Regions from separate parts of the Thalassotalea maritima genome, predicted to be linked through region 2. Evidence: predicted binding sites of a transcription regulator. Region 2 holds the regulator's gene; the other holds the start of a gene.

Region 1 (11,625 bases), 1.5 Mb from region 2:
AATATAGAGACCAATTTAGTCGCAAAAAGTTCGCAAAAAAAACTGCAAAAAAGTGAGCAACAAGACTTGTTTATCGACCCATTGTTGCGTACTGTGGATTATGAGACTACAGCCGTAGATACTGTAGTTTCTCGGAGCAAACTTCCCATAGAGGAGGTTTTAACCCGACTAATGACGCTAGAGCTCAGAGGTCTGGTAGCTGCGGTACCAGGAGGCTATATCAAATTGAAAAATTAACTCTAGTGCAATTTTATTCGCTAATAGGGGGATGGTTATGTTTGATATTTTAATGTATCTATTTGAAAACTATATCCATAGTGAAGCAGAGGTAATGGTTGATCATGATGTACTCACTGATGAACTTACCCGAGCGGGTTTTCATCAGGATGAGATATATAAAGCATTGTCTTGGCTAGAAAATCTAGCAGCATTACAAAATAGTGATGCTTATCCATATTTAACCCGTCGCCCCGGTGCCTCGGTAAGGGTATACACACCAGAAGAAATGCGCTTTCTTGATGTTGAAAGTTGTGGTTTTTTGATGTTTCTCGAGCATGTTAATGTCTTGGACTTTGCCACACGCGAAATGGTTATTGATAGAGTCATGGAACTCGATACCAAAGATTTTAATATTGATGACTTAAAGTGGGTCGTGCTAATGGTGCTATTTAATGTACCTGGTAAAGAGTCGGCATACTCGCAAATGGAAGATTTAATTTTCGACGAGTGCGACGGACCATTACATTAGACGCTAACAAGCACTTATATTAGCTTGCCTTGGCGATTATTTATATTGTTGTGGTTTTAGCTGGCTTTAGCTGATTTACGCTTATAATTTCAGCTCTGATTTGCGATAATAGACTACTATTGATCGCAGGTTAGTCATATCGAAATTGCAATGAGTAAAGATAGCAAACCGTTATTTAGTCAACATGAGCATGCCTTAGAAAAAGAGTATGGCGTTTGCCCAGAATGTGGTGGCGAATTACATATTCGTAATTCCAAATCTGGCGCTTTCCTTGGTTGCGGCAATTACCCTAATTGTCGTTATTCTCGCCCTTTAGTGGAGCAAGAAAAGTTTGAACAACAAGTGCTTGCTGGTACTGAATGTCCATTATGCGGCACTGAGCTCGCGGTAAAGCAGGGCCGGTATGGTTTATTTATTGGTTGTACTAACTTTCCACAATGCCATCATATTGAGCATGAACAGCAGCAACAACTTGATGATATAGAGTGTCCGCAATGCCAATCTGGGCATTTGCAGGAAAAACATAGTCGCTATGGAAAAACCTTTTACGCCTGCGACAACTACCCAAAATGTAAGTACGCTGTTAACTATGAGCCAGTTGCCGGCACATGTGAGCAATGTGGTTTTTCTTTATTATTAAAGCGCCATATGGCTGCGGGAGAAAAACTGCAGTGTGCCAGTAAAAAATGCTGTCACTTTCAAAAAGCTGGCTAATTTATTCTCAAAACAGTACCAAATAATAAGGCCGACAAATGTCGGCCTTATTGATTAAATAAGCTTACTATTGCTACTACTGCAGGCGAGCCTGCAAACGTTCACTAAACACTTTTAAATCGGTAAACACTTCAGCATCTAAAATATCTGCTAACTGAGTTAGCTTGTCCGCCAATGCTTGTTCGTTATTGGCGCATACATTGATGTGACCCATTTTACGGCCAGCACGCTTTTCTTTGTTGTACCAATGAACCGCAACGCTAGGCATGGCTAATACACTATCTGGTACCGTATTCGCACCAAGAATATTTATCATCGCAGTAGGGCGAATTAATTCAGTATTGCCTAGTGGCAGACCACAAATAGCACGCATGTGATTTTCGAATTGGCAGGTATCACAACCTTGTTGTGTCCAGTGGCCTGAATTATGAACACGTGGGGCAATTTCGTTAACTAACAGTTGCTCACCTACTTGGAAGAACTCGATCGCTAACACACCAACATAGTTCAGCTTATTAGTTAGCTTTGTGAACACTTCTAATGCCTGCTCTTGCAATGCTGCTTCAACAGGCATAGCTAAACTGACACTAAGCACACCATTGGTGTGGTGGTTTTCGGTGATCGGGTAAATAGCTACCTCGCCATGTTCATTACGAGCACCCACAATCGACACTTCACGATCAAACGGCACCATTTGTTCGGCTACAATCCCTTGCGGAACTGAGGTGTTAGCTGCTTCGATAAAAGCTTGCATATCTTCCCAAACGGCACCGGCTTGGGCGATGTCTTTTAGGCGCCATTGGCCTTTGCCGTCGTATCCTTCAAGGGCACTTTTAAAGATAATTGGTAACTGTAGGTATTCGATAGCGGCATCAAAGTCATCACGGCTGTTGATGATTTTGTGTTTTGCATTTGCCACCTGACAAGTTTCCAATAATGCTTTTTCTAAGCGGCGATCGCCACCAATTTTGATAGCATCACTGCTTGGTAAAAGTTTACCTGAAGCCTCACACACAGCTAATACATCATGGCTAATGTGCTCAAACTCAGCGGTAATAACGTCGCAGTTATCAATACCTGCTTGTAGATCGCCGTATTGATGTTCGTTCGCTAAAGGGTGAACAACTTTACTTATGCGTACATCATAAGCCTTAGTGTCGATATTTAGTGGTGTTGCCGCTAAATCCATCATTCGCGCCAGTTGACCAGCACCTAGTACCAATACATTTTTCATGTCGTTATTCTGCCGGATTTGGGTTATCCAAAATGGTTTGCGTTTGTTGGGCGCGGAACGCTTCAATGTTAGCCATAATACTATCATCGTGAGTCGCTAGAATTTGTGCAGCGAGTAAACCTGCATTTGCCGCACCAGCAGTACCAATGGCTAATGTGCCAACGGCGATGCCTTTTGGCATTTGCACGATAGACAGTAAAGAGTCTTGACCGCTTAGCGCTTTCGATTGTACAGGTACGCCAAGGACAGGTAGTGGCGTAAATGCTGCGGCCATGCCTGGTAAGTGTGCAGCGCCACCAGCACCGGCAATAATCACTTTAATACCGCGCTGTTTGGCTGTTTCGGCATATTCAGCCAGTAGGTGAGGGGTTCTATGTGCTGATACGACTTTTGTTTCGTAAGGGACATTCAGCATATCCAACATTTCAGCAGCGTGCTGCATTGTTGGCCAATCTGACTTGGAACCCATAATAATTCCCACTTTCATGTCTCTACCCTTTAATATTTTTTGTCTTAACATTGAACCCGAGTACATTGCCCAGGCTCGATAAAATGAAAGCGCGCATTATACCCCTGTTTAGCTAAATACCCAACCATTGCGGGCGATTTTTGTGCAATACACCATTCTTTAATGCGACAGGCTGATAAACTGGCTATAATGAGCCATTTTTAGCCAGTGGTAATGGTTACAGGACGACAATAATGAGCGAACATAAGCCACAGTATGACAGTGCCGTAGATGCATTTTATGCTGGAGGTATTATTGCTTACCCAACCGAAGCAGTGTTTGGTTTAGGTTGTGATCCCGACAATGTAGAGGCAATAGAAAAGCTACTATCAATAAAACAAAGGCCAATAGAAAAAGGTCTTATTTTATTGGCAGCAAACTATTCTCAGTTATTGCCATATATTGATGACAGCAAAATACCACAAGATAAGCGCTATAGCGTGTTATCTCGTTGGCCAGATGGCATAACACAAGTGATGCCTGCAAATACCAGTATTTCACGACATCTTAGCGGTAAATTTGACACCATTGCCGTGCGCATTACCAGTCAAAAAGATGTGGTCGCATTATGCACGCAAACAAATAAACCCATTGTGTCGACGAGCTGCAATTTAACTGGCGCGGAGCCTGCGACGACATGGCAACAGGCTGAGCGAGAAATGGGCGAGAAAGTTGATTTTGTCATTAAAGGCAACACACTTGGTTTTACCAAGCCATCGCAGATCATTGACGCACTAACTGGAGAAGTATTTAGAGCATGAGCCAAGTAGATATTAATAAAGTCATAGAGTTTTTAACATCGTTGCAAGATAAGATTTGCCATGCGCTTGAGCAAGCTGATGGCACGGGTAAATTTATCGAAGACAACTGGCAGCGCCCAGAAGGTGGCGGTGGCCGTACGCGTGTTCTTACCGACGGCACTGTCATTGAGCAGGGTGGAGTAAACTTTTCTTTAGTGAGTGGTGATAAATTACCACCATCAGCGACCGCTCATCGCCCAGAGCTTGCCGGACGAACGTGGCAAGCCTGTGGGGTATCGCTCGTTATTCATCCGAAAAATCCATTTATCCCAACATCTCATGCCAATGTGCGCTTTTTTATTGCCGAAAAAGAAGGCGAAGAGCCTGTTTGGTGGTTTGGCGGTGGTTTTGATTTAACGCCATTTTACCCGTTTAAAGAAGATGTTATCCATTGGCATCAAACCGCGAAAGACTTGTGTGCGCCTTTTGGTGATACCGTGTATAACGAGCATAAAAAGTGGTGTGATGAATATTTCTTTTTACCGCACCGTCAGGAAACTCGCGGTGTAGGTGGCTTATTCTTTGATGATTTGAATCAGTGGGACTTCGATACGTGTTTTGATTACATTAAAGCGGTAGGTCAAGGTTATATCGATGCCTACGTACCTATTATCAATAAGCGTCAAGATACCGAGTACAACGATCATCATCGTCAGTTTCAATTATATCGCCGTGGCCGTTATGTTGAATTTAATCTGGTATTTGATCGCGGCACTTTATTTGGTTTGCAATCAGGTGGTCGCACCGAGTCGATATTAATGTCGATGCCACCATTAGCACGTTGGGAATACAATTACACCCCAGCACCCGATAGCCAAGAAGCGGAACTTTACAATCAATACTTAAAACCGCAAGATTGGCTAGCGATCAACGCTTAATTCAGTAATAGCTATTTATTTAGATAAAAGGGCTGATAACAACAAGTTATCAGCCCTTTTTGTATTTTTCATTTATCCTTTGAAACCAGTAGTTTAATTCGCACTCATAGATAGTGTTCGATTTTAAATGCATGTGTTCAGTAAATATTTTTCGACTATTCAATAAAACTTGTTCTAAATCAAATTCATAAACTTGCCTCTTCTATACAATTTACTACAGTTATTTACATTATTGACCACAAGAAATTAGGGTTAGAGCTATGAAAAAGAATTTAGTGACATTAGCGATTGCAGGTGTGTTGGTTACAGGGGTCGCTCAAGCAGCGACATACGAGGCGGGTGATTTTGTTGTTCGCGGCGGGATAACCTCTGTTAATCCAGATAACAATAAAGAGGTTGTTAATGTTGAGGCGCTCGGTGGTGCAACACCGTTGTCTGTTTCTGTAAAGGATGACGAGCAATTAGGTCTTAACTTTGTCTACTTCATCGATAGCAATTGGGCGCTAGAGGTTCTAGCAGCAACGCCTTTTAACCACGATATCAACATTCATGATCCACAAAGCATCAGCCCTGATTTATTTGGCACAGATGTAGATGGCGCAGTTTTAGCTGATGTAACTCACTTACCGCCAACAGTCAGTGCTCTGTACTACTTTGATACAGGTAGCAACTTTATGCCGTATGTAGGGGTTGGTTTAAACTACACCGTGTTCTTTGAGGAAGATTTTAAAGATGGGCCTAGTGACTTAGGGTTTAACGACTTAGAACTTGATGATTCATTTGGCCTGGCCGTGCAGCTTGGTGCAGACTATCAACTAAACGATAACTGGCATGTCAACGCATCAGTTCGTTACATCGACATTGATACTACGGCGACTTTCAAAATTGGTGATGACATCACCGGCTCAGCAGATGTTGCTATTGACCCAATGGTTTACTCTGTGATGCTAGGCTACAAGTTCTAAGCCGGCACTTCATAAACACAACGCAAAATTTCCATATTAAAAGCGGTCGAGTAGGTCTCGGCCGCTTTCTTTTATGTTTTATATTCTTTACTCTATTCGTATATGTGTCGAATTGGATACGGTAATAAGTGGATAAGTTTCTAGTCGTTGGCAATCCCATTGGTCAATCAAAATCACCAATTATTCATAAGCTATTCGCTACTCAAACCAATATTGAGTTAAGTTATGAGAAATATTTAACAACCTCCGATGACTTTGATGATGATATGCGTAACTTCTTTACACAAGGAGGTAAAGGGGCGAATGTCACCGCGCCTTTTAAAGAACAAGCATTTGCATTATGTGATTGTCTATCAAGTGACGCCAACGCAGCTGGTGCCGTGAATACGTTATATATCCAAAACGGAAAGATTGTCGGGGATAATACCGATGGCCGTGGATTAGTTGCTGATTTATTAAATCATAAGGTTACCTTGGCAGATAAAACGATATTGTTGCTTGGTGCTGGGGGCGCGAGTCGTGGTGTGATATTGCCTTTGTTAGCTCAACAACCTAAACACCTTATCGTGGTAAACCGCACACAAAGTAAAGCGGATGCCCTTATTGCTCATTTCAACGATAGCCGATTGTCGACCATAAGTTACCAACAAACCGCAGAGGTTGATGTTGATATCATTATTAATGCAACATCGGCAAGCTTATCTGCAGAGCTTCCCCCACTGGCACCGACTGCTGTGGTAAATGCGACATGTTATGACATGGTATACAACCATCAATTGACACCATTTTTAGCGTGGTGTCAGAACCACAAAGCATCGCAAGTGATCGACGGTTTAGGTATGCTGGTAGGGCAGGCTGCCGAGAGCTTTGCTATTTGGCATGGGGTAAAGCCAGCCGTTGCACCTGTTTTAAACTCACTAAGGGAGCAATTATAAATGAATCAAGCCATATTGTTTAATGATGACTATATCTATTTAACAGAGCAGGGCTGTTGGCATTTTACTGGCATGTTGAGCGGAGCAAAAATTAGTATCTACATCCAATGCTCTGACGATGTCATTAGTGATTCGTTAAAGTTTGATTTAGAAGCACAAGTTGAAGACTTCCTTGAAGAAGATGAACCGGACGAAAATAATGTCATCCGGCTATAGATGTATATAAGTAGATGGATGCTCGTTAGTCTGCTTATCAAAGCCATACGTCACAACCAAATCAATATAGGCTTTGAGCGTTATTGTTCCGTTAAGTATTCGTCTTTTAGGCGTACATAGTTAGCGTTAGTAGATTTTAGAAATTCCATTTCAGCATCGCTAAGTGGACGCTTTTCAATAGCAGGGTTACCAACATATAAAAAACCACTTCGTAATCGTTTGTTTGGGGATACAAGAGAGCCTGCACCTATAATCACATCATCCTCCACTTCTGCACCATCCATAACAATGGCCCCCATACCTACGAGAATCCGGTTTCCTAGTTTGCAGCCATGCAACATAACTTTATGACCAACGGTTACTTGATTACCAATAATCAAAGGGTGGCCATTAGGGTTAGTTTCGGTTTTACGGGTCACATGAAGAACGCTGCCATCTTGGATATTTGTATTCTCACCAATGCTGATGTAGTTAACATCACCACGCGCTACAACTAACGGCCAAATACTTACATTATCAGCTAACGTCACATCACCAATAACGACACTGCTACTATCGATAAAAACCTTATCCCCAAGTTTTGGCGATATACCGTTATAAGAACGTACATTAGTAAACATATAAAACCCTATTTTTGACAAACATAAAGATGAAAAACAAATAAACAGTTATTTAGCCGTATATACCGTCAGACTGTTCATATTAATACTATATTTAAAAACCGATATTTGTACGCGAATATCTGCAAGTGGTCAAAATTAACCACTATTAGCGCTGTTTAATAGGTGGAGGGGCTAGCTTTTGCATATAAAATAACCAAACAAATCTTTTAAGGTGTTTTTTTCTAAAAAAGGTGTTGACGTCTTCACAAAAATCCCTAAAATGCGCATCCACTTCGACGGCACAGCCAATAAGGCTTCACAGCAGTTGAAGTGCTGAAGTTTGTAAAAATAACGAATCCAATTCAGTATTTTTACAAAGCCTCGTTTTGATAAGTTAAGTTGTTCAATGTGAGCCTTAACGGTCAACAAAAACTTTTGAAAATTAATTTTTAAAAGGTGTTGACATCGAAACTGAGATGCGTAAAATGCGCATCCACTTCAACGGCAAACGCCGATGAAGTTCAAGTAATAACGAATGCGATTGTTACTTCAATTCTTTAACAAATAGTTATCATGCAATTTGTGTGAGCACTCACAAGAAAATGGTTTTACCATATTGTCTTTAAGACATAACTTGATGAGTGACACGCAAAACGACATATGTCAAGTTGGTAGCAATACCAACAAGCGTAATTCATTGAGTCGATTCTTCGGAATCACGATTTAATTTTTAATTGAAGAGTTTGATCATGGCTCAGATTGAACGCTGGCGGCAGGCTTAACACATGCAAGTCGAGCGGAAACGATTCTAGTTTACTAGAAGGCGTCGAGCGGCGGACGGGTGAGTAATGCTTGGGAATATGCCTTTAGGTGGGGGACAACAGTTGGAAACGACTGCTAATACCGCATAATGTCTACGGACCAAAGGAGGGGATCTTCGGACCTTTCGCCTTTAGATTAGCCCAAGTGAGATTAGCTAGATGGTGGGGTAATGGCCTACCATGGCGACGATCTCTAGCTGGTTTGAGAGGATGATCAGCCACACTGGGACTGAGACACGGCCCAGACTCCTACGGGAGGCAGCAGTGGGGAATATTGCACAATGGGCGAAAGCCTGATGCAGCCATGCCGCGTGTGTGAAGAAGGCCTTCGGGTTGTAAAGCACTTTCAGTAGGGAGGAAAGGGTAGTCGCTAATATCGGCTATCTGTGACGTTACCTACAGAAGAAGCACCGGCTAACTCCGTGCCAGCAGCCGCGGTAATACGGAGGGTGCGAGCGTTAATCGGAATTACTGGGCGTAAAGCGTGCGTAGGCGGATTGTTAAGCGAGATGTGAAAGCCCAGGGCTCAACCTTGGAACTGCATTTCGAACTGGCTGTCTAGAGTATTGTAGAGGGTGGTGGAATTTCCAGTGTAGCGGTGAAATGCGTAGAGATTGGAAGGAACATCAGTGGCGAAGGCGGCCACCTGGACAAATACTGACGCTGAGGCACGAAAGCGTGGGGAGCAAACAGGATTAGATACCCTGGTAGTCCACGCCGTAAACGATGTCAACTAGCTGTCTGTGGACTTGATCTGTGGGTAGCGTAGCTAACGCGCTAAGTTGACCGCCTGGGGAGTACGGCCGCAAGGTTAAAACTCAAATGAATTGACGGGGGCCCGCACAAGCGGTGGAGCATGTGGTTTAATTCGATGCAACGCGAAGAACCTTACCATCCCTTGACATCCAGAGAACTTACTAGAGATAGTTTGGTGCCTTCGGGAGCTCTGAGACAGGTGCTGCATGGCTGTCGTCAGCTCGTGTTGTGAAATGTTGGGTTAAGTCCCGCAACGAGCGCAACCCCTATCCTTATTTGCCAGCGCTTCGGGCGGGAACTCTAAGGAGACTGCCGGTGATAAACCGGAGGAAGGTGGGGACGACGTCAAGTCATCATGGCCCTTACGGGATGGGCTACACACGTGCTACAATGGCGGATACAGAGGGCAGCAAGACCGCGAGGTGGAGCGAATCCCAGAAAGTCCGTCGTAGTCCGGATTGGAGTCTGCAACTCGACTCCATGAAGTCGGAATCGCTAGTAATCGTGGATCAGAATGCCACGGTGAATACGTTCCCGGGCCTTGTACACACCGCCCGTCACACCATGGGAGTGGGTTGCAAAAGAAGTAGCTAGTTTAACCTTCGGGAGGACGGTTACCACTTTGTGATTCATGACTGGGGTGAAGTCGTAACAAGGTAACCCTAGGGGAACCTGGGGTTGGATCACCTCCTTACCTTAAGTAAAACATTCCTTGTCGAGTGTTCACACAAATTGCATAGATAACGATTGTAAGAGAAGTATCTCAGTAGTGGGGCTATAGCTCAGCTGGGAGAGCGCCTGCCTTGCACGCAGGAGGTCAGCAGTTCGATCCTGCTTAGCTCCACCATTTACTGAAACTTTGGTAGACATACCTATGTAGTAGGTCTGTAGCTCAGCTGGTTAGAGCGCACCCCTGATAAGGGTGAGGTCGGTAGTTCAAGTCTACTCAGACCTACCATTTTACTTCTCAAAGAACTCAAACATAAGCGTTGACGTTTATGTTTGAGTTTTTAACTCACTGTTCTTTAAAAATTTGGAAAGCTGATATTAAACCCGGTATTTCATAGAAGACTATGTCGCGTAGTTCTTCATTAATATGTGAAATACCAAAACGAAGAAGAAATTCTTCAAAATTGATTTTTAAAATCAATTTCTTTCAAGGTCGAATTTAGTACTTCCATGTACAATTCGACATCCAAACATCCGTGTTTGGAACATTCATTTATGAATGCGTGAACATGTCAGACATACATTTGGGTTCGGTTTTGTCACCGAATCACTCGAAACCTTTTGGGGTTGTATGGTTAAGTGACTAAGCGTATGTGGTGGATGCCTTGGCAGTTAGAGGCGATGAAGGACGTGTTAATCTGCGATAAGCTGTGTTGAGCCGATAAAAGGCGTTATAAGCACAGATTTCCGAATGGGGAAACCCACCTGTCATAAGGCAGGTATCGTTAAGTGAATACATAGCTTAACGAGGCGAACCGGGAGAACTGAAACATCTAAGTACCCCGAGGAAAAGAAATCAACCGAGATTTCCTTAGTAGCGGCGAGCGAACGGGAATTAGCCCTTAAGCGGTTTGTGAATTAGTGGAATAAGCTGGAAAGCTTGACGATACAGGGTGATAGTCCCGTACACGAAAATAACCTTACCGTGAAATCGAGTAGGACGGAACACGTGAAATTCTGTTTGAATATGGGGGGACCATCCTCCAAGGCTAAATACTCCTAACTGACCGATAGTGAACCAGTACCGTGAGGGAAAGGCGAAAAGAACCCCTGTGAGGGGAGTGAAATAGAACCTGAAACCGCATACGTACAAGCAGTGGAAGCCTTCGGGTGACTGCGTACCTTTTGTATAATGGGTCAGCGACTTACATTTTGTAGCAAGGTTAACCGATTAGGGGAGCCGTAGCGAAAGCGAGTGTTAACTGCGCGTTTAGTTGCAAGGTGTAGACCCGAAACCCGGCGATCTACCCATGGGCAGGTTGAAGGTTGAGTAACATCAACTGGAGGACCGAACACACGTATGTTGAAAAATGCGGTGATGACCTGTGGGTCGGAGTGAAAGGCTAATCAAGCCGGGAGATAGCTGGTTCTCCCCGAAATCTATTTAGGTAGAGCCTCGGACGAACACCACTGGGGGTAGAGCACTGTTAAGGCTAGGGGGTCATCCCGACTTACCAACCCTTTGCAAACTCCGAATACCAGTGAGTGATATCCGGGAGACACACGGCGGGTGCTAACGTCCGTCGTGGAAAGGGAAACAACCCAGACCGCCAGCTAAGGTCCCAAAGTCTATGTTAAGTGGGAAACGATGTGGAAAGGCCCAGACAGCTAGGAGGTTGGCTTAGAAGCAGCCATCCTTTAAAGAAAGCGTAATAGCTCACTAGTCGAGTCGGTCTGCGCGGAAGATGTAACGGGGCTAAACATAGCACCGAAGCTGCG
Region 2 (11,625 bases):
AGATATCGCTAACGCTGGTAAAGAGTTTGCTACCACAAAGAGTATTACTGGTAAGGAAGGTCTAACTGAAATGGACGCCCTTATCGCTTATTTACAATCACTTGGTCACGCGTTGAAATAATTATGGATATAGGCACCTTACGAGGCATTTTTACGGTTCTGATTTTTGTGTTGTTCATTATCATTGTGATTTGGGCATTCAGTAAACGCCGTAAATCATCTTTTGATGAGGCCGCCAATTCTATTTTTGAAGACGACGATAAAAAGCAAGTGAAAGAGAAACAGGAGACTAATAATAATGTCTAGCTTCTGGAGTGCATGGATAATCGTTCTAACCTTAGGTACTTTGGTTGGTTGTTGGATACTGTTACGCTGGTGTTTGAAAAACTTTGCGGGCGTTCCTGAAGGCGAACCAATGGATCACGAGTTTGACGGAATCCAAGAACTAAACAACCCACTACCAAAGTGGTGGAGTACCTTCTTCTTAGTAACCATCATCTGGGGTTTCGGCTATTTATCCCTATATCCAGGTTTAGGTAACTTCCAAGGTCTACTAGGTTGGAAGAGCTCGAACCAAGATGTAATGAGTTTAGAAGACTCTGCCGTGAAAAACGCAGCTGCAAAAGAAAACGGATTAGCGATTCAATACGACCGTGAAATCGATGCGGCTAACGAGCGTTTCGGTCCTATCTTCGCGCAATTTGCTGAACAAGAGATTGTTGACTTAGCGCAAAATGAAGAAGCTCTGAAAATCGGTCAGCGTTTATTCTTACAAAACTGTTCGCAATGTCACGGCTCTGATGCCAAAGGCACAACAGGCTTCCCTGACTTAACTGACAATGCTTGGTTATATGGTGGTTCACCGGAAGCGATCGAGCATTCACTACTGTACGGCCGTCAAGGCAAAGGTATGATTGCTTGGGAAACCATGTTAGGTGGCGAACAAGGCGTTAAAGAAGTTGCGGCTTACGTACTTAGCCTGAACCCTGATCGCGCTGATAACGTTGATGCAACATTAGCGGCCGCCGGTAAAGATAAGTTTGCTATGTGTGCAGCGTGTCACGGCGCAGACGGTAAAGGCTCTGCAGCTATGGGTATTGAACTCGGCGCACCTAACCTAACCGATAACTACTGGTTATACGGTGGTAGTGAGCGAGCGGTACAAGAATCTATCCGTAACGGTCGTGCTGGTGTCATGCCTGCGTGGAAATCTATCTTAGGTGAAGATAAGATCCGCGTGATCAGTGCTTACGTTTACAGCTTATCGAATCAACCACAGTAATTTTTTATTACTAATGCAAAACCCTGCATGACATTGCTCTGCAGGGTTTTATTTTGTAAGCGAGCCAGTTTTCACAGGTTTAATAATATGCAATGTTGTTAAACCTGTATAAATTGACTGTTTTGAACGCGTGTAAAGCGCAATGTTTGCTAACATTTGCATGCTTTACCTGCTCGCAAAGCTGATCAGAAAATAATATCACTACGTAGTACTATTTGATTAGAAGTTGGAACACTTACATGAAAACACCTTGGTATAAAGAGCCTTGGGCTTACCTCGTCTTTGCACTTCCTTTGTCAGCGGTTATCGCTGGTATCACCACCCTAATTATCGCCAATACAGGTGCCGATACGGTTGTTGTGGATGACTATTACAAAAAAGGTAAAGCAATCAACCAAGATATCCGCAAAATCAAACTGGCAGAAAAGCTAGGCATCCGCTTTGACATCAAAATCACTGACCAAGAGGTAATTTTCAAACCAACAGGTATTGAAAAATCGTTCCCACTCCTTAACGTTCATTTTTATCATGCCACCCTAGCCGATAGAGACTTTAGTTTAAAATTGACCCCTGACGGTAATGGTTGGATGCGTCAAAGCATAAATACCAACATTGATGGTAAATGGCGCATTGTCGTAGAGCCATTTGATGACAAATGGAAAATGCAAACAATTGTTGCGTTACCACAAGCTAACTTTAGAGAATTTGAATTGCGTTACTGATCACGATTCAATACATTGTCACACAATAACATAAGATGTTCGTTCGTTTTTAATAGGGTTTGTTGAGTCTATGACCGCTGTAGCTAAGGACTGTTTCCATTGTGGCGAGTTAATTCCACCAGGTATAAATTTATCGGTCGCCATTGAAGGCCAATTACGAGACATGTGTTGCGCTGGTTGCCAAGCTGTCGCTGAAACCATCGTCGCGAATAGCTTAGAAGATTATTATCGTTTTCGCAGTGAAAAAGGTAACAAAGCCGAGGCATTGGTACCCGATGCCCTAAAAGCTAACCAATTCATCGATGACGCCAACTTACAAAACGAATTCACCTTTGATGTCGATGATCACAAAGAAACCATCTTATCCATCGACGGCATGAGCTGCGCGGCCTGTGCTTGGTTAATCGAAAAGCGCCTTGGAGATAAAGACGGCATAGCTAAAGTGCAAGTCAATGCTACAACTCAACGCGCCACGATTGCTTGGGATAACGAAAAACTTAGACTCAGTGATATCATCACAGATATTGCTCGCATTGGTTATCAAGCCCTGCCCTTTAAGGCCAATCAAGTTGAACAAAACAATATCAAGCACAGCAAACAATTCATCCGTCGCCTAGGCGTTAGTGGCATATTAACTATGCAAGTGATGATGATTGCCGTTGGGTTATATTTTGGTGCATTTTCCGACTTAGCCGAGCATAATTTAACGTATTTGCGCGGTACCAGCTTTGTATTAACCTTACCGATCGTGACTTACGGAGCCTGGCCATTTTATACCGGTGCGATAAGTGCCCTGCGTGCACGCCGACTATCCATGGATGTGCCTGTATCGATTGCCATTATACTTGCGTTTTGTGCCAGTGCATGGGCCACTTTTTTCCAAACCGGTGAAGTCTATTTCGAATCACTGGCTATGTTCACGTTTTTACTGTTAATCGGTAAATTCTTAGAGTTTCGTGCCCGAGCCCGTGCCGCAGAAGTGTCGGCCAATTTACTCAAACTGATGCCACTTAGTGCTATCTTACTCAATGATGAACAAGAATCCGTTGTCAGTGCCAAAACACTGCAAGCAGGTGATCGCGTATTGGTAAAACCAGGCGAAACCATTCCTGGTGATGGTACCATTTACCATGGCAAGTCCAGTATCGATGAGTCGATGCTAACCGGTGAACATGAGCCCGTCAGTAAAGCGATAGGCGAGCAAGTATTTGCAGGTACGGTCAATGGCGACGGTAACTTGCAAATTGAAATTAATAAAAGTAATTCCGATAGCTTTTTAACCAACCTTATTCGCTTGAGCGAACACGCACAAGCACATAAGCCGGCAATCGCTCAGCTTTCTGATACCATAGCCCAATATTTCGTTGCTATCATCTTATTAACGGCGATAGGCACATCCATTTATTGGTATCAGCATGAGCCAAGTGAAGCATTTTGGATAACCTTATCGGTACTGGTGGCGACCTGCCCTTGCGCTTTATCGCTTGCCACGCCAACGGCGCTTACTTGCGGCACAATTCGGTTAAATCGCGACGGTATCATGATCAAATCGGGTCACGTACTGGAAAGTATGCCGAAAATCGACACGATCGCGTTTGATAAAACCGGTACGCTAACCAACGGTGAATTCAGTCTAACCGATGTCAAACTGCTCGCCCCCGATCTTGATAAGCAACATCTATTGACACTCATTGCCGCCATGGAAAGTCATTCCGAGCACCCTATTGCAAAGGCATTTAGCCAATATCGAGATTTTTCAGTTCAAGTTGATGATGTGGAGATTGTTCCTGGCTGTGGTATCAAGGCGCGCTACCACGATGCAGAGCTGAGCGTAGGTAAAGTGAGCTGGATTAATGAATCAGCAGCAGTAAGTGATGACATCGCCAATGCGCAATGTTTATTCACCTGTAACGGTCAACTGCTTGCAGCACTGTATCTTGACGACGTCATACGCGACGATGGCAAAACGGTTCTGCAGGCAATCAAAGCCAAACACATTTACACTTTAATGATCAGTGGTGATAACGCCGGTGGTGTTAATAAGTTTAAACACCATATAACCTTAGATGAATATCACCATACCTGCACGGCCAACAACAAATTAGCGATTATTGAGCAACAACAGGCCTCTGGGCGTACGGTTGCTGTGGTCGGTGATGGTGTAAATGACTCCCCTGTTTTTGCCAAAGCGCACGTTGCCATTGCCATGGGTAGCGGTACACAAATTGCCAAAAGTGGCGCAGATGTTATTCTGTTAAACAATAAGCTAAGCAGTCTCTTACAGTTGTTTAATGTATCGAGCCAAACCGGACGTATCATAAAGCAGAATTTCGCTTGGGCGTTTGCCTACAACGCGATTGTCTTACCGCTTGCTGTCTCTGGTTTTATCACCCCATATATGGCAGTATTGGGCATGTCGGCCAGTTCGATTATCGTTGTTACTAACTCATTACGATTGTTGAGAAAATAAACCCATGAGCGTTATTTATATTCTGATCCCTATTGCGATTTTATTTACTGCGATTGCTATTTATTTGTTTTTTTGGGCGGTAAAAACGGAGCAATTCGACGATTTAGAAAAGCAAGGTATGAGTATTTTGTTTGATGATGAAAAAAGCAATAAACAACAAACCGCCAAAGACGCACCTCAATCGTCAGTAAAACACAGTAACCACTACGATGCATCGGAAAGTGGTAACGAAAAATCACCGCAACAAGCGCAAGATTCGGATCAAACGCGCTAATGCCCCTTGATTTTATATCGGCACTGTTAATAGGCTTAGCTGGTGCAGGCCATTGTATCGCCATGTGCGGCGGTATATCGTCATTACTTGTTAACCCCAATAACCATGCCCGCAGCCAACGCCTGTATATTGTTTGCTATAACATGGGGCGTATTACCTCATACACCTTAATTGGCGCGGTTGTTGGCTTTAGCAGTTCTCTCGCGGTAAAGTCGATTGGTGCACAAGTGATTTGGCTCAAGGTTATTGCTAGTGTGTTTTTGATTCTGCTGGGCTGTTATGTCGCACGAATTTGGTTTTTGTTAACCCATATAGAATCCATTGGCAAAGTCATTTGGCGCTACATTCAACCATTGAGTAAGCCCCTTCTCCCCGTTGACTCGCCGTTAAAAGCGCTCGCTTTGGGTTCTATTTGGGGGTGGTTACCCTGTGGCTTAGTATACTCTACCCTAACCTGGTCAATGGCCAGTGGCAATGCGATTGATGGCGCGTTAATTATGCTTGCTTTTGGTCTTGGTACCTTACCAGCGTTGCTTGCCGTCTCCACCTCGTTGCAATCTGTCACACAAGTACTACGTAATGATAGATTCCGTAAGCTAACTGGATTGCTATTGATTTTTTATGGCTTTTACAGCTTATTAATTGCGTTAAATCAAATTCTTTAGTAGTCTGTCGCCAGTTAATTTTATAGCTGGTGATATAAACTTATGGCATCGTCGATTGCTCCAAACATCAAATGTCAAAACTGCAGTATCAGTGAATTGTGTTTACCGTTTAGTTTAAATGAAAACGAACTAAATCTATTAGATGAAATCATTGAGCGTAAAAAACCAATACAAAAAAATACGCAAATTTTTAAAGCCGGTGAGCCATTAAAAACGCTTTATGCAATTCGCTCAGGCACTTTCAAAACCTTTGTGATTTCTGAACAAGGCGAAGAGCAAATTACAGGTTTTCATTTAGCGGGCGATTTAATGGGCTTTGATGCCCTAGCGAGCCGAACCCACCCTAGCTTTGCTAAAGCATTAGAGACATCGATGGTTTGTGAAATACCTTACGAAGTTCTCGATAGCTTATCAAATAAAATTCCGCGTTTAAAAGCGCAAATGCTGAACTTAATGAGCGATGAGATCTCCTGTAATAATGAGATGTTGCTATTGCTAAATCGTAAAAATGCCGAAGAAAAATTAGCGACTTTTTTGGTTAAGTACGGTCGCCGCTTGGGTAACCGTCATTTGTCGTCACTGCAATTTAACTTGCCAATGACTCGCAGTGAAATAGGCAACTACATTGGTTTAACCATCGAAACCATTTCTCGTCTCATGACACGTTTTCAAAAAGATGGCTTAATTCAAGTGGAAAACAAACTTATCACCATTATTGATAAAGACGGCTTAGCTCGATTAGCGGGTATACAAAAATAACCCAAAATTATTAAGTGGACGTTATAAGGTGTTGATTTATATCAACACCTTTTTTATTTTCTAGCGTTTTACCATTAACAAATTTGTAACCCTCTAGCTAACACGTTAAGCTTACTGATATTCATTAGTTGAGTATTTCACGACAACAGCGCGAGCAACAGGTAGGTAATGGTTATGGAAACGTATCAAAATATCTTAGTGGTCATCGATCCCGACACAGACGAGCAAAAAGCGCTCGCGCGTGCATGTACCCTTGCCAAGCATAATGGCGCTAAAATCACGGCATTATTAGTGATATATGATTTTTCTTACGAAATGACCACTATGTTGTCGGTTGATGAACGTGAAGCAATGCGAGAAACGGTACTAAAGGGTCGTAACGCTTGGCTCAATAATCTATTAAATCACTATACCCAAGAAATTGATACCAAAGTCATTTGGCACAATCGTCCGTTTGAAGCGACATTATCTGAAGTTCGAGATCATTATTATGATTTAGTGATCAAAAGCACCCATGAGCATCCGACATTAAAGTCAGTGATATTTACCCCTACCGATTGGCATTTAATTCGCAAGTGCTGGGTGCCGTTATTACTGGTTAAAGATCATAGTTGGCCTAAAGACGGTCATATTCTCGCTGCCATCAATGCGGGAAGTGAAGAGCCAGAGCACCAATCGTTAAATAACAAAATTACCGAAGAAGCCTTACAGCTGGCAAATCTACTTAGCGCCAACGTCCACCTCGTTAATTCTTATCCTGGCACCCCTGTCAATATTGCCATAGAAATTCCAGAGTTCGACCCTCACGAATACAACGAGACAATGAAGAAGCATCATTTTGAAGTGATGCAACAGCATGCGCACAAATATGGCATCGATGCCGAGCACTTGCATGTTGAAGAAGGCCTACCAGAAGATGTGATTGATCACGTCGCGAAAGAAATTGATGCCGAATTGGTGATCCTCGGCACCATTGGCCGTACCGGCTTATCTGCGGTATTAATCGGCAACACCGCTGAGCAGGTCATTGATAGACTTAATTGTGACTTGTTAGCGCTCAAACCCAACGGTTATGAATCGCCATTTTTAAAATCGTAGCCGACAACAAACCAACACTTAACGTTCAAGTTATAACCAAACATTGGGCAACTGTTGAACGAATGCAACACATGTAAGGTAAGCCTCATATAAATGTTAGCAAAACATGAAATAAGAGTAACCACCTTGTATCCCAGATGCTTTTGATGAAATTTAACGACATTTTAATTACATTTAGTAACAAGATGTCGTAAAATGCGTGCGTTTTTAATCGAACCTGGCACACCAAGAAAGCGCTTTATAAAATGCGCCACAGCGGTAAGCGTAACAGGTCGAAAACCACACAATTTTTGGGATACTATACATGTTTGAAAAACTGTTCAAACTTGCTGAACATGGCACCAATGTCAAGCAAGAGATTCTGGCAGGTTTTACTACCTTCTTAACCATGGGTTACATCATCTTTGTTAACCCATCAATGTTAGCAATGACCGGTATGGATCAGGGTGCGGTATTTGTTGCAACCTGTTTAGCAGCCGCGATTGGCTGTTTAATCATGGGTCTATACGCTAACTACCCTATTGCCTTAGCACCGGGTATGGGCTTAAACGCCTTCTTCACGTTCACCGTGGTGATGGAGCTAGGTTATAGCTGGAACGTCGCATTAGGTGGCGTATTTATTTCAGGTGTGATCTTTACCTTGCTAAGTGCATTTAAAGTACGTGAATGGGTAATCAACTCAATTCCGCATGCACTACGTTACGCTATCGCGGCGGGCATTGGTATGTTCTTAGCGCTAATTGCCTTAAAGAACTCAGGTATCATTGTTGCCAGCCCTGCCACCTTAGTTACGCTAGGTGACATTACCTCATTTGGTCCATTAATGGCGATTTTAGGCTTATTCTTAATCGTTGGTTTAATAAGCCTTAACGTACAAGGTGCGGTAATGATTGCGATTTTAATCGTCACCATTTTAGGTATCATTTTTGGCGATGTTGCCTACACGGGTATCGTGTCTATGCCACCATCAATTGCACCTACTTTTATGGCACTTGATATCTCAGGTGCGTTAGAAGTCGGCATGATCAGCGTTATCTTCGCCTTCTTATTTGTCGACTTATTCGATACCTCTGGTACTTTAGTCGCCGTTGCCCAACGTGGCAACATGCTAGATAAAAACGGTAACTTACCACGCTTGAAAAAGGCACTATTTGCCGACTCAGGTGCAACTGTTGCTGGTTCTCTACTAGGTACTTCAACAACAACCAGTTATGTTGAAAGTGCTGCGGGTGTTGTTGCCGGTGGCCGTACCGGTCTTACTGCGGTAACCGTTGCTGCATTGTTTATTTTAGCGCTGTTCTTCTCACCACTTGCTGGCATGATCCCAGCGTACGCTACCGCAGGTGCATTATTCTTCGTTGGTGTGCTTATGATTGGCAGCCTTGCGCAAGTTAAGTGGGATAACTTAATGGATGCCGTGCCAGTTGCCGTTGTATTGCTGAGCATGCCATTAACCTTCTCGATTGCTGATGGTATTGCCTTTGGCTTTATCAGCTACGCGGCTGTGCGTTTATTTGCCGGTCGTCTTAATGAAGTAAGCGCCAGCGTTTGGGTACTGTCTGCTCTATTCGTTGCTAAATTCGCTTTTTCATAAACTCAATTTAGGTAGGGTGTCATCACCCTACCATCGTTTAGGCAAGGTGTTTACATCACCTACGCCACCATTTGTTGTAATATCTAGGTAATACCATGAAAAAAATTTTATCTTTATTTGCATCTGCAATGATTGCAGGCGCAGCCTTCACTTCGTCTGTTGCTAACGCTGAAATGTTCTGGAGCGACAACTCGGTATCATTGCTTAAAAACGCCAGCGAATACGAAGTAAACACTCATGATGACGTTGTTACGGTAACACTTGAGCACGCATCAGGTCACAACTGGGGTGACTTATTCTTCTTTGCTGATCGTCTTGATTACAAACAAGATGCCAACCACGATGGCGCAAAAGAAACCTACTCTGAATTGTCACCACGTTTTAGTCTAAGCTACTTAACTGGCTCTGAGCTAAAGTACGGTGTGATCTCTGACGTTTACGTATCAACCACATGGGAACACTCTACGTTCGTATCAAATGGTTTCAACAATACATTTGATAACTACCTAGTAGGTTTTGGTGCTGACATCGCCGTTCCTGGCTTTGCTTACTTCAATGTTAACGTTTACCAAGCGAACAACGAGCTAGTAGACAACGACCAACAATTGACTGTAGTTTGGGGTTTACCATTTAGCGTAGAAAATGCGGATTTCATGTTTGACGGTTACATTGATTGGTCTTCAGCTGAAGAGACTCACGCATCAGATTTCCACTTCAACCCACAATTACGTATGGATGTTGGTAAGTTCTTCGGTGTACCGAAGAAATTTGAAGCAGGTGTTGAATACTCGTACTGGGTTAACAAGTTCGGTTTAGACTTCCCTGGTCTTGATACTGAATCGACCTTCAGCTTTATGGTTAAAGTGCACTTATAATCATCACAATATAAGTAAACCTTATCTTTGTGCTTGTGCACAGTTACTAGCTCCACGATGGAGCTAGTAAAGCCTGAAATATTGCTGTCTCGATTACAATCATCATACTACACGCCAACATATCTACGTTGACTTTAATGACTTCCTAACGACCGGCAAAAGCCGACGACTCACTGGCACCTGATAATCGTTCTGTAAGCACAAGACATTTTGACTAGCGCTCATCTTATCGCTGCTCTCTAATGAGACAACCTGCGCGAGGTTAACCACGTAGGAGCGATGCACACGTATAAACGTGCTTGGTAAATGTTGCTCTAATTGCTTTAAAGTACCTGTAAACAGTTTACTTGCACCATCGGTTAAATGTAATTCAACATAATCCCCCGCCGCTTTCGCATACGTGATATCCGAAGTTACAATGAACTCAGTCTTTCCTTGCCAATTAATTTCGATGTTTGTAGGCCGTTGCACTTGTGCATTTTGCGCGAGCGAGTATTCCAACTTGGCAATACGAGATTGTTCACTGGCTAATAGCTGTTGCTGGGCACGATATTCACGAGCCTGTTGAATGAATAAGTAGCAAAGCAAAACAGCAATAACCGCAAAATACGTAATTTCGTGAAAACTCGACGCACTAATGAGTATCGTAACGCCAATAAGCATTTGTACGCAAAACCAGCGCAAAAGACGCGACTGTTTGTTTTGATACCAGTAAAATAATAACTGTAAAGAGCTCACCAGCAACGGGATAAATATCCCTAGCGTGGTTTTGCTATCAAACCCTTGAGCAAATAACACGGCGAGCACGCTAAGCATAATACCAATATAAATCCAATGAAGGGCATGCTTACCCGCCACCTTAAATGAACTGTATGCCAACAACAACACACCAAAAATAAACGAACAGGCAGTCACCGACACTAGTCGTACATCATGTATTGGGTAATCATAATTGATCAACCCCCGCGATAATTCAGTCAACAGTTGTATCGCCGCTAATAAGCAAAGCGCGGTCAAAATACGATGATCTGTGCTCCCCCGTTTACCGACACTCAGTATTAAGAAATACAATGCGCCAACTAAAAACGCACCAACCAGTACCAACCCAAACCCACTAAAGGTTTGGATAAACTGTTTGGTATCTCCATATTGACCAAATCCAATCAAATGCAGCGGATGATTCAACGCGATCAGGCTGTGTTGCGCTGATAGGTGCATCACCAATTCATTGTTATGTGCTTTTACTACGTGCTCAGGAACATAAAATGCGCTGTCCATTTTGCCGACTTGCTCAATGGACTTATTTCCAGGGCTACCATTTTTACCTAACGGCACGCCATTTAAAAAGACATTGCTTGAGGTTTTCGCAAAAACAAACAATCCGTATGGCGGGTCGATGTGTTGCCAGTGCTCGGAGCGTTCAAACGAGATTGACAGCCACAGCTCTCTACCTTGTGGATCGACTTGAGCTAAGCTCATGCTCTGACATTCGGGTTCATTAAACTGGGGGATATGTTGTTGTGATTTAGCAAATTCACAAACAACCACATCGTTATCGTGGCCAAGAGGGAGAATGATTGGCGCGGCAAAAGCCTTGTTTACCGTCAACACCAATATCATTAACATAGAGAACAAACTGGCCAATTTATAGGCTAAATTACGCATTTTTGTTTAACCGTTTACCGATTATTTACTACCTTTGGTCCATTAAAGCATTGTTTTTCCGCCTCTTAAAGAGTTTTTCTCGCTCTAAACATGAATCACCGATTTAATAAACGTAAATCAACAAAAATGGATATGGAGTCCCCCCCATGCGTAACTATCTTTCTTTAATGTTAACCGTATCACTAACTGCCTCTGCGTTGGCATATGCAGACAACGAAGCG

The links. Region 2 encodes FNR, which switches genes on or off when oxygen is low (the NO sensors DNR and NnrR bind a similar motif). Its sites were predicted from a motif close to TTGATCTAGATCAA; they were not measured.
Region 1: the regulator FNR is predicted to act here: its motif matches at 5,052-5,065, upstream of ACAX20_RS14675 (OmpW family protein).

What each region holds. Positions count from the first base shown of each region.
Region 1 is NZ_CP166919.1:3,273,742-3,285,366, reverse strand. It holds gene dprA (DNA-processing protein DprA) at 1-237, shown strand, start outside; gene ACAX20_RS14705 (DUF494 family protein) at 275-748, shown strand; gene ACAX20_RS14700 (topoisomerase DNA-binding C4 zinc finger domain-containing protein) at 899-1,462, shown strand; gene ACAX20_RS14695 (5-(carboxyamino)imidazole ribonucleotide synthase) at 1,539-2,696, opposite strand; gene purE (5-(carboxyamino)imidazole ribonucleotide mutase) at 2,701-3,183, opposite strand; gene ACAX20_RS14685 (Sua5/YciO/YrdC/YwlC family protein) at 3,399-3,965, shown strand; gene hemF (oxygen-dependent coproporphyrinogen oxidase) at 3,962-4,882, shown strand; gene ACAX20_RS14675 (OmpW family protein) at 5,143-5,847, shown strand; gene aroE (shikimate dehydrogenase) at 5,976-6,782, shown strand; gene ACAX20_RS14665 (hypothetical protein) at 6,783-6,998, shown strand; gene ACAX20_RS14660 (gamma carbonic anhydrase family protein) at 7,079-7,618, opposite strand; rRNA gene ACAX20_RS14655 (16S ribosomal RNA) at 8,332-9,871, shown strand; tRNA gene ACAX20_RS14650 (tRNA-Ala) at 9,949-10,024, shown strand; tRNA gene ACAX20_RS14645 (tRNA-Ile) at 10,059-10,135, shown strand; rRNA gene ACAX20_RS14640 (23S ribosomal RNA) at 10,480-11,625, shown strand, end outside.
Region 2 is NZ_CP166919.1:1,822,479-1,834,103, forward strand. It holds gene ccoO (cytochrome-c oxidase, cbb3-type subunit II) at 1-121, shown strand, start outside; gene ACAX20_RS08210 (cbb3-type cytochrome oxidase subunit 3) at 124-306, shown strand; gene ccoP (cytochrome-c oxidase, cbb3-type subunit III) at 299-1,282, shown strand; gene ACAX20_RS08220 (FixH family protein) at 1,522-2,004, shown strand; gene ACAX20_RS08225 (heavy metal translocating P-type ATPase) at 2,075-4,474, shown strand; gene ccoS (cbb3-type cytochrome oxidase assembly protein CcoS) at 4,479-4,748, shown strand; gene ACAX20_RS08235 (sulfite exporter TauE/SafE family protein) at 4,748-5,413, shown strand; gene fnr (fumarate/nitrate reduction transcriptional regulator Fnr) at 5,456-6,172, shown strand; gene uspE (universal stress protein UspE) at 6,347-7,270, shown strand; gene ACAX20_RS08250 (NCS2 family permease) at 7,575-8,864, shown strand; gene ACAX20_RS08255 (outer membrane protein OmpK) at 8,960-9,739, shown strand; gene ACAX20_RS08260 (LytTR family DNA-binding domain-containing protein) at 9,863-11,404, opposite strand; gene ACAX20_RS08265 (alpha/beta fold hydrolase) at 11,551-11,625, shown strand, end outside.